2 linked regions of the Solitalea canadensis DSM 3403 genome follow. The main gene of each other region encodes a partner of the protein of the gene in region 2 in a complex. Links are inferred from orthologs where the notes say so. Each region holds a gene or a part of one and is shown on either strand. Other genes may lie near its edges.

Region 1 (5,371 bases), 2.1 Mb from region 2 along the record:
AGCAGAAACTGTCATGTTTGGAATGCAACGCATATAGGCTAAATCATAAGCCCCATGATGCGTTTGGCCATCAGCACCGGCAATTCCGGCTCTATCAAGGCAAAACACTACATTGAGATTCTGGATTGCTACATCATGTATTACCTGATCATATGCACGCTGCATAAATGATGAGTAAATATTGCAAAATGGAATCATTCCCTGAGTTGCTAACCCGGCAGAGAAGGTAACTGCATGTTGTTCGGCAATACCCACGTCGAATGCTCTGTTTGGCATTGCTTTCATCATAATGTTTAATGAACAACCTGAGGGCATAGCTGGGGTAATTCCCATTATTTTGGGATTCTGTTCTGCTAGTTCAACAATTGTATGTCCAAATACATCTTGATATTTAGGAGGCTGAGGAGTTGCAGGTACAGATTTTTTTATTTCTCCAGTGATTTTATCAAACAATCCAGGAGCATGCCACTTGGTTTGGTCCTGCTCTGCTAAAGCATAGCCTTTTCCTTTTACCGTTACACAATGTAGTAATTTTGGCCCTGGAATATGTTTCAAATCCTCCATTACTCTTGCCATGTGCTCGACATTGTGCCCATCAATGGGGCCAAAATAACGGAACTGTAATGCTTCAAAGAAATTACTTTTTTTCAGAATGCTTCCTTTGATAGCCTTTTCTACTTTCTTAACTATATCACGAGCATTAGGCCCGAATTTGCTAATTGGACCTAATATCTTCCAAACATCCTTTTTGAATTGATTATACGATTGTGAGGTTGTGATATCGGTAAGGTATTCTTTTAATGCACCAACATTCGGGTCAATTGACATGCAATTGTCGTTAAGAACCACTAATAAATTAGAGTTCTCTACGCCAGCATGATTGAGTGCCTCAAAGGCCAGTCCTGCAGTCATTGCTCCATCGCCAATAACGGCGATGTGTTGACGGTCGGTTTCTCCTTTGTATTGAGATGCTACGGCCATCCCTAGGGCAGCTGAAATCGAGGTGGATGAATGACCTACCCCAAAGGTATCGTATTCACTTTCTGATCGTTTAGGGAAACCACTAATGCCTCCGTATATACGATTAGTATGGAACACGTCTCGCCGACCTGTTAATATTTTATGTCCGTATGCCTGGTGACCAACATCAAAAATGAGTTGATCATATGGAGTATTGAATACATAATGTAAAGCGACAGTTAGCTCTACTACACCAAGGCTTGCACCAAAGTGGCCACCGTTTACAGATACGATGTCAATAATATATTGTCTTAACTCTTTACAAACTTCTTCTAACTGATTCTCCTTCAATTTTCTCAAATCCGAAGGATAGTTGATATTTCTCAACAATGGTCCCGCTTCAACCTGCATTGTTTGGATTTTTGTTATAACTCCGTTTAAGCCAGCAAATATATAACTTAAACATAATATAATTACTTTGGTTTCAGAGAATAGAACGATTATAAGTTGGACTGATAATGAGAGTTTTGTCCTTTTTTAGCTTGAAATTATAATCTAGCATCTACAATATTTCTGTCCAGAATCCCCTTCGTGTCAAAAATTACTGTTGATCCGTTTGCAGTTATACGTGAAAAATCTATTTCTAAAAACTCATTATGTGCAACAGCCAAAATGATGGCATCATAAACCTTGCTATACAGATTCTGGGATAAATCAATCCCATATTCTTTTTTAACAATGCTCTTATCTGCCCAGGGATCATAGATGTCAACTAATAATCCAAATTGGGTTAATTCCTCATAAATATCTATAACCCGGGAATTACGAACGTCTGGGCAATTCTCTTTAAAAGTAACACCTAATATTAAAGCTTTAGCTCCATCCACCCGATGTTTTTTCTGTATTAATAATTTCACCACTTTGTTGGCGATGAACATTCCCATGTTATCATTGATTCGGCGACCGGATAGAATTACCTGGGGATAATATCCTAAACTCTGGGCTTTATGTGTAAGATAATAAGGGTCAACTCCTATACAATGTCCTCCGACCAAGCCTGGTCTAAATTTGAGAAAATTCCACTTAGTGCCAGCAGCTTCAAGTACATCATTGGTGTCAATGCCCATTCTGTCGAAAATAAGAGCCAGCTCATTTACGAACGATATATTAACATCACGTTGGGCGTTTTCTATGGCTTTTGACGCCTCCGCTACTTTTAATGACGGTGCCAGGAATGTCCCCGCTTCAATAATGGAATCGTATAGGTCTTTTATTATTTTGGCAATTTCTGGAGTACTGCCGCTTACCACTTTTCTGATAGATTTTAACGTATTTGTTTTATCACCCGGATTTATTCGTTCTGGTGAATAGCCACAGAAAAAGTCTTTATTGAATGTTAAACCACTGTATTTCTCCAGTACTGGAACACAATCCTCTTCTGTGCAACCGGGATAAACAGTGGATTCATAAATAACAATATCTCCCTTTTTAATTAATGTCCCTAACATTTCAGAGGCCTTTAGCAATGGACGTAAATCAGGATTCTTGAATTCGTCTACCGGAGTTGGAACCGTTACAATATAAACAGTGCAATCTTTTAAGTCATTTAAATTACTTGTGAAGGAGAGTTTTTCTATTGAATTGATATCCACATATTGAGTTTCAAGGGTTTTATCGAAACCTTTGGATAACTCATCTATACGTAGCTGATCAATATCAAAACCTACAGTAGTAAATTTCTTTCCAAACTCTACCGCCAATGGTAGACCCACATATCCTAAACCAACAATTGCTATTTTTATATTTTCAGTAGAAAGTGTATCCATTCTGTTTTGTTCAATATATTCTAAATGAACGGAAGTTCTAAAACAAAGAGTTCTATTGATTGCAAAAATACGCTATTACTTTAAATAATAGCTGAATTCCATCAGCCCACCAATATCCAATCTATTGTTATTTTATTGTTTCGGTGTTGTCTTTTTCCCCATTGGTTGAAAATTAGCTCATTGATAATTACATCGGAAGTGTATTTTTGCGGCAAAAGATTACTGTCCGTTGAGTTTCGAGATAAAGTTAGCACAATTTGAAGGTCCTTTTGACCTGCTTCTGTTTTTTATTGAACGGGATGAGTTAGATATTCACGATATTCCTATTGCTCATATAACTCGCGATTTTCTCGATTATATTCATCAAATGCAGGCGATGAATATCGAGCTTGCAAGCGAATTTATTCTTGTTGCGGCAACATTAATGCGAATTAAGGCTAAAATGTTGATTCCTAGGCCAGAATTGGATGAAGAAGGTAACGAAATCGACCCTCGCTTAGATTTGGTCCAAAAGCTTCTTGAATATAAAAAGTACAAAGCTGTAATGACTGACTTTCAGCATTTGGAAGATGAACGATTGAAACAAGAAAAAAGAGGGAATATTGCTCGTGAGTTAGAAGAAATTGCAAGTCAGGCGGCTCCCGGCGAAGAATTGCAAACACTTGATCTCTATCGATTATTAACCGTTTATGAACGAGTATTGGCTCGATTTGCGGCAGGTAAACAGCAAATAGTTCATACTGTTGTTCAATATCCTTATTCAATTGAAGAGCAGAAAGTAGCAATTATGAAGCTTTTCGATAAAGAAAAAAGGGTGAGTTTTGAAGATGTTTTATCCATAAGTCAGGATAAAGTTCAGTTGGTTTATAACTTCTTGGCTGTTTTGGAGTTATTGCAACAGCAAATCCTTGATATTAATATCGGCCTTGGATTTAATAATTTTTGGGTTTCTCCTAAAGAACAAGTTGAAGAATCCGTTGAAGAAATGGAAAAATAGACTTGAAATAGCAAACAATGCGGCAAGATCTCAAAGCTCTATTCTTACTTTAACGTATTAATCTTTATTCAGAATTAAATGTCAAAAACCTGACGTCTTAGTGACTTTGCGCGAAACTTCATTTAAAATCCTCAAAAAGAGTTAGTAACTTCGCGGCACCTAACCCGAGGAAGGTGTCAAGTGTTTACAAGCCTTGTAAATGTTTGATTTTCATCTTAACACAAAAACAAATTATTCTCACATGAACAGAGATACCGTTCTATTTGATCTTATTGCTAAAGAAGCAGACCGCCAGGAAGAAGGCATCGAGTTAATCGCATCAGAAAACTTTACCAGCAAGCAGGTAATGGAAGCACAAGGTTCTTGTTTAACCAACAAGTATGCTGAAGGTTTACCTAACAAACGCTATTATGGCGGCTGTCAAATTGTTGACCAAGTTGAGCAATTAGCAATTGACCGTGCTAAAGAATTGTTTGGCGCTACCTGGGTTAACGTACAACCTCACTCAGGAGCTTCTGCAAATGCTGCTGTATTTTTGGCATTATTACAGGCTGGGGATAAGATTTTAGGGTTTGATCTTTCACATGGAGGTCACTTAACTCACGGTTCTCCTGTTAACTTCTCAGGTCGTTTATATCAACCTCATTTCTACGGAGTAGAAAAAGAAACTGGTTTGATCGACTATAAGCAAATGGAGGAAGTTGCTATGCGTGAGAAACCAAAATTAATAATTTGTGGTGCATCTGCTTACTCGCGTGATTGGGATTATGAACGCATTCGTTCAATTGCTGATCAGATTGGCGCTTTGATTCTTGCAGATATTTCACACCCTGCAGGTTTAATCGCGAAAGGATTGCTGAATGATCCATTAAAACATTGTCATGTAGTTTCAACTACTACGCATAAGACTTTACGTGGTCCTCGTGGTGGTATGATTATGATGGGCCAGGATTTTGAAAATCCTTGGGGGCTAAAAACACCTAAAGGTGAATTAAAAACAGTTTCGTCGTTATTAGATGCTGCTGTGTTCCCTGGTACTCAAGGCGGACCATTAGAGCATGTTATTGCTGGTAAAGCTGTGGCATTTGGTGAAGCATTAACCGATGAATATTTACAATATATTACCCAGGTTAAAAAGAATGCTGCTCGTATGGCTCAATCTTTTGTTGATCGTGGTTACCAAATTATTTCAGGTGGAACCGATAATCACTTAATGCTTATCGATCTTCGTAATAAAAATGTAACCGGTAAAGCTGCTGAAAATGCTTTAGTGTTGGCAGATATTACTACTAACAAAAATATGGTTCCATTTGATGACAAATCACCGTTTGTTACATCTGGATTCCGTGTAGGTACAGCTGCTGTTACAACTCGTGGAATGAAAGAAGAACACATGGATACAATTGTTGAATTAATTGACCGTGTGTTAATGAATATTGATAACGAAGGAGAAATTAAAGCAGTAAAGAAAAAGATTAATACCTGGATGCACGATTTCCCTCTTTATAAATAGTAAATAACTGATTAGGATATTCTGAGAGGCGGTGATGAAAATCATCGCCTTTTTTTGTTTACGATTTTTGGGTGA
Region 2 (6,220 bases):
CATCGCCAGGGTCGGAGTTTGAACCCTTCCGATCGATAAAACTACTTTTCCTTGGCCAAACTTCTTAGTGAACAAACGAGTAGCATTCATGCCCAACAGCCAATCGCCAATTGCCCTTGCACTCCCTGCGGCATATAAATTATTGAATTGTTCAGCGTTCTTAAGCTTTTGAAACCCTTCTCTAATCGCTTCTTCGGTTAATGATGAAATCCATAATCGTTTAACCGGAGCTACGCATTTTGCTTTCAAAAGTACCCAGCGCTGAATAAGTTCTCCTTCTTGTCCAGCATCACCGCAGTTAATCACTTCTTCACATTGCGAAATAAGATGCTCAATTACCTTAAATTGCTTTTGAACACCACCATTATCAATCAGCTTTATCCCGAAATTTTTAGGAATCATGGGCAGATCTTCCAATCGCCAGGCTTTCCAACGCTCAGTATAATCGTGAGGTTCTTTTAAGGTACAGAAGTGTCCAAAAGTCCAGGTTACCTGGTATCCATTGCCTTCATAGTAGCCATCTTTGCGCTGCTTAGCACCAATAACTTCTGCAATATCTTTAGCTACACTTGGTTTTTCGGCAATGCAAACTTTCATCTTACTGGATAACGCGTTTTTTTAATTAAGGGCAACAAAAATCGATATTTTTTTAATGTTTAATTAAATAAACAACAATACTCGGCAATAAACAACTAATTACCAGATTTATATGTTTACGACTAAACCTGAATTTAACGTCCATGCGGTTTTCGGTAATTGCTCACTAGTAACCGCTCAATCCTCTGTAAATTGCACATCAATGCATTTAGCTAAAATTCACTTAAACTTTTATTCTTAAAAAACAATACTCCTATCCCAGAACAACACACAATTAACTATAAATAAGCCAATTATAATAATTTCAGATTTTTTTTTGCTGCATAAAGAGATATTCTATTTTTGCGAAAGATGGAGCACATTCAACAACATATTGAAGCACTGATATTTGCCTCTGAACAAAGTATCACTTCTGCGGAAATTGTAGCCTGCTTAAGTTCTGTAGCCGGAACTGACATTGCAGAGAAAGCCGTAGATGAGGCTATTGAAACGATCAGCCAGAAATATGAAGGTGAAGAGCATTTCTTTGAATTAATTGCCCTTAGCGGTGGTTATCAATTTATGACAAAGAAAAGGTTTGCTCCCACTGTTAGTTCATTGATTCAACACCGTAACAAAAAGAAACTTTCTGCTGCTGCGATGGAAACATTGGCGATCATTGCTTATAAACAGCCCATTACTAAAACAGAGATTGAACAAATCAGAGGGGTAAACTGTGATTACAGTGTACAAAAGCTGTTAGAAAAAGAATTAATAACGATTGAAGGAAAAAGTGATGCTCCCGGAAGACCGCTACTGTACGCAACCAGTAAGCTCTTTATGGACTATTTTAGTCTGAATTCTTTAAATGACTTACCACAACTTAAAGACATTCAGACCACTAATGAGAATGAAATTGGAGAGCAAACAGAAAATTAATTTCAAGCTTTCTTTTTTGATTTTAAAAACTTTTTAATTTTGCATAACCAGATTATTTTAAAATAAGTATTCAAAATAATCGAAAAAACTTAGCAAATTCGATCTAAGAATCTATAAGTAGAAAATTTAAATTTGAAGAGGTAAATGAAAACGCCAAAAAAACCAATTAAAAAAACCAGTGGCAAAAGTGCTTCAGAAGATGCGAAGAAAGGCATGAAGCCTCTTAACCCAAAAGATGCGAAAAACGCAAAAAGCCGTTTTGTAGATGACGATGACGACGATGATCTGGGTCTGCCTATGGATGACTTCGGTTCATTTGATGATGTAGAAGATTTTGATGATGACGATAGATTTTAATCTTACTCTATAAAACAAGAAAACCTGCTTTGTATAAAGCAGGTTTTTTTATGTATTTTTCTTACTAAACCGATAATTCAATCCAAACCGGAGCATGATCGCTCGTTTTTTCCCAACCTCTTACATGTCGGTCTACTCCTGCCTTAATTAGTTTACTTTGTAACTGAGGACTTAAAAGAAAATGATCTATACGCAAACCTGCGTCGCGTCCATAAGCATTCCTAAAGTAATCCCAAAATGTATAGATCGTTTCCTCCGGATATAATTTTCGTATTGCATCCGTCCACCCCTGAGCCATTATTTGATGAAATGCATCTCTTGTTTCCGGACGAAACAATGCATCGTCCACCCAACGCTCTGGTTTATAAACATCGTTTTCTGTCGGGATAACATTATAATCACCCGCTAAAATAACCGGTAAATCTTGTTTCAACAGATCTGACGAATGTAAGGCAAAACGCTTCAACCAATTTAGTTTGTAATCAAACTTTGGTCCGGGAGCAGGATTACCATTGGGTAAATACAAGCACCCTATCCTAACATTGTGAACATTGGCTTCAATATAGCGGCTATGTTCATCTTCCGGGTCTCCGGGTAACACTCTGCATATCTCTGTTATTTCTGCATTCCTGGCCAGAATAGCTACTCCATTCCAACTTTTTTGACCATGCCAGATAACATTATAACCGGCATTTAAAATGGCTGTTTCCGGAAAATTTTCTTGTGGAGCCTTTAATTCTTGTAAACACACGACATCGGGCTGAGTTTCCTCCAACCACCGAAGTAATACCGGAAGTCGGCCATTTACACCATTGACATTATAGGTTGCTATTTTAATTGATGACTTATTGTTTAGCATGATTGCAGAAGATTTACAGAAAAGATACCATTTTAATTGAAATAGAAAAAGGTTGACAGTTATCCTATCAACCTTTCCAATCTTATTAACTGTTCAGATTAATTCCAAACCATATCACAACCAACCGGAGCCACTTCTGGATAATCTACATCAATGCCATCTAAAGCAGCTTCTATTGCGTCTTCAAGATATACACGAGTAACCATATTTTCATTCTCCCAGCTGTCGTCAATTGCACCTTTATAGACCAATTCACGTTTTGAGTTGAATAAAAATGCTTCTGGAACTTTGTTTGCTCCAAACGACTTAGCCATTTGTTGATCTTCGTCCATCAAATACAGATGCTCCAATTTTAGATCATCATACATTTTCTTCATTTCCTCAAGTGATTCTGATTCACTGTTTTTGGCCATTGAATTAATACGTACAATCCCTAAATTATCCTCTTCGTATCTCTTTAACAGATTTTTAATGCGATTACGGTAAGCTACCGCAACCGGACAAGAATTATTGGTAAATATTACCAGTAATGCGTAACGATCGGCATATGCATATTGGTTATACATTTCGCCGTCTATTCCTTTAAGGTTAAAAGCAGGAAGTTTATCACCTATGTTCATAAGATTATTGAATGGTTATTTTTGACAAATCTCTGTTTTTTTCACTTAGCCACAAGTCAAATTTTATATTTTTGGCAACACAAAAATTAACTATGCAAATTACAGAGGTAAAAGACACTAAAACAAGAAAAGAATTTTTAGCTGTTGCTCCTATTATCTATAAAAACGATCCTGTTTGGGTACAGCCATTAGACAATGATATTGAAAGCATTTTTGATCCAAAATTCAATAATTTTCATTCTTTTGGTGAAGCCACACGCTGGGTATTAAAAAACGACCAAGGCGAACTTATTGGTCGCGTTGCTGCTTTTATCAACAAAAAAAAGGCATACCACTATGAGCAACCAACCGGAGGCATGGGATTTTTTGAATGTATTGATGATGAAAAGGCTGCTTTTCTATTGTTCGATACCTGCAAAAAATGGTTATTTGAACGTGGAATGAAGGCCATGGATGGGCCTATTAATTTTGGTGAAAACGATGCATATTGGGGTTTATTGATCGAAGGGTTTATTCACCCGTCATTTGGAATGCAATACAACCCTCCATATTATCAAAAATTCTTTGAAAACTATGGTTTTAGTCAGGCGTATCAGCAATTAACAAATATGCTGGCAGTAAAAAATGACCTGCCAAAACGTGTTGAAAAAATTGCTGACTGGGTAATTAATAAACCTGGTTATTCATTTGAACATTTGTCGGTAGCAAAATTCGACAAATTCGCTGCTGATTTTGAAGAAATTTATAACGATGCTTGGTGTGACTTTGAAAACTTTGTTCCTATCACTAAAGAAATATTGTTAGACAGTTTTAGAAAAATGAAACCCATTATGGATGAACACCTGATATGGTTTGCATACATAAATGGAGAACCTGTTTCGTTTATCATTTGCCTTCCGGATGCCAACCAGATTATCAAATACTTGGGTGGTAAAATGAACTTATGGAGCAAATTAAAATTTGTTTATTATAAATGGCAAGGTAAAATGGATAGGATCCGTGTAGTTGTTATGGGTACTAAACAAGCTTATCAAAATCACGGTCTGGAATCTGCTTTATTCAGAAAACTTCAGCATTATGTAATGCCTCAGAATCATTACACGGCAGTTGAGCTTTCATGGGTTGGTGACTTTAACACCAAAATGCAGGCTGTTCATGCCGCTTTAGGGGCAACTAAAGGCAAAGTACATGCAACATACAGAATTATTTTTCCTGACTAACAGGCACTTAATTTAAATTTAAAAAAAGCTGAATATTTAGTTTGGATTAAAAAGTAAAGCCTGTATATTTGCAGTCCCAAAACAAACCGCTCCAAGCGCTTTAAAAGGGGAATGATTCCGTAGCTCAGCTGGTAGAGCAATACACTTTTAATGTATGGGTCCTGGGTTCGAATCCCAGCGGGATCACTAAAACTGAAGTTAAACAGTTCAAAAAAGTAACTAAGATTCCGTAGCTCAGCTGGTAGAGCAATACACTTTTAATGTATGGGTCCTGGGTTCGAATCCCAGCGGGATCACTAAAACTGAAGTTAAACAGTTCAAAAAAGTAACTAAGATTCCTTAGCTCAGTTTGTAGAGCATCCCGATTTATCGGGAGGGTCCTGGCGAAGAATAAGAATCATTGAAATACAAAAAATACTAGATTCCGTAGCTCAGCTGGTAGAGCAATACACTTTTAATGTATGGGTCCTGGGTTCGAATCCCAGCGGGATCACAATACAAGTGATCAAATTCACTAAAACCTCACTAAACGTATGATTAGTGAGGTTTTTATTTTTAAGTTAGCTCCCAAAAATACAGCTACTCGCAATGTTCAGGGGCGTAATTAGGGAGTCATTTTTGAACAGGTAAAAGACGCCCCTAATTTCAATTACCTCACTCCTAATACTTGTGTTAACTGCTAAACATCTTGATTTCAACAAGGGTCAATCTTAAATTAATTAAGGTTTAACCAGTAAAATTGATCTGTGATGAAGCAGCTATTTAATCAAATCTTACTGTTAAAGAAATCCAAGAACAAACAGAATTCGCTGGCTACTGTTTACCTGTTGACGGTAAGCGTACCGAGATTTCCACAGGAAGGCAGTGTGAGATTCAGAAATGGTCACCCAAATCTGGACGACTTTCCGACAAGACCGAAGAAGTTACCAAACATAAAAAACCCTGATCAGTTCGAAACTGAACAGGGCAATACTAACATAAACTATAACTTACTTAACTACAGTAGCTTTGTCAACCAAATAAACGATATAAGTACGGTGAGCTTTTGTCTGCTCATCAGGTGAAGCAGCGGTGGCCATACTTGTTTTAATTTTTTTCAATGTATTGAAAGCAGCAGCTCTTGATGCATTATCAAACCCTGCAGGATTATTTACCACATTGGTTAATCCTTTAACATATTCTGTTTGCAGATTTTGTCTGTATAAATTCACCGAGCTATGTAAATCAGCATTGAAGATAGATTTGGTAAGATCGTTCATTACCTCTGCAACAGAATAAGAATTTCCATATAAACCAGAGTTGTTAATACGACTTAATGTGGTAGGATGAAGGAATTGTCCTAATAAAGCCTGATGTAAAAGAAGCGTAGTATTTTGAGGCTTATAATCTTCGGTATTACCAAAGAAATTAAAACCACGACGCTGCAATTGCATATACGAAAACAAATAACTATCCGTTGCAAAAGCATTCGGAGCAAAAACGTTAGCCGCAATCACTTCCATAGCTTTTTTCTGTTTCTCTTTAGGAACCACAGTAAATGGTTTTGCCTTCGCTTCTTGTCCATAGAAACTTCTATCTACATAAACACCTCCCACATAACGGCTTAACGAAGAAGCCATGATCATACGCTGATTCATCAGTAAACCATA

The links. The genes of interacting proteins can lie anywhere in the genome.
Region 1: scpB (region 2) and SOLCA_RS21230 share a complex: the UniProt entries of both Bacillus subtilis proteins name them as parts of the cohesin-like complex. The link is inferred for Solitalea canadensis DSM 3403 from one-to-one orthologs.

What each region holds. Positions count from the first base shown.
Region 1 is NC_017770.1:5,019,601-5,024,971, forward strand. What follows is about bases 2,003-4,899. They hold SOLCA_RS21230 (segregation and condensation protein A), read left to right. Parts: upstream 2,003-3,015; coding sequence 3,016-3,783; downstream 3,784-4,899. Other genes in these bases: SOLCA_RS21225 (nucleotide sugar dehydrogenase), read right to left, coding at 2,003-2,786; SOLCA_RS21235 (serine hydroxymethyltransferase), read left to right, coding at 4,025-4,899. In the rest of the region: dxs (1-deoxy-D-xylulose-5-phosphate synthase), read right to left, coding at 1-1,371; more of SOLCA_RS21225, read right to left, coding at 1,509-2,002; more of SOLCA_RS21235, read left to right, coding at 4,900-5,296. UniProt on the Bacillus subtilis protein: Participates in chromosomal partition during cell division. May act via the formation of a condensin-like complex containing Smc and ScpB that pull DNA away from mid-cell into both cell halves.
Region 2 is NC_017770.1:2,954,916-2,961,135, forward strand. Bases 1-2,731 are described here. They hold scpB (SMC-Scp complex subunit ScpB), read left to right. Parts: upstream 1-948; coding sequence 949-1,515; downstream 1,516-2,731. Other genes in these bases: SOLCA_RS12120 (type IA DNA topoisomerase), read right to left, coding at 1-597; SOLCA_RS12130 (hypothetical protein), read left to right, coding at 1,660-1,872; xth (exodeoxyribonuclease III), read right to left, coding at 1,937-2,731. Outside these bases: SOLCA_RS12140 (redoxin domain-containing protein), read right to left, coding at 2,830-3,351; SOLCA_RS12145 (GNAT family N-acetyltransferase), read left to right, coding at 3,444-4,571; SOLCA_RS12165 (zinc-dependent metalloprotease), read right to left, coding at 5,561-6,220. UniProt on the Bacillus subtilis protein: Participates in chromosomal partition during cell division. May act via the formation of a condensin-like complex containing Smc and ScpA that pull DNA away from mid-cell into both cell halves.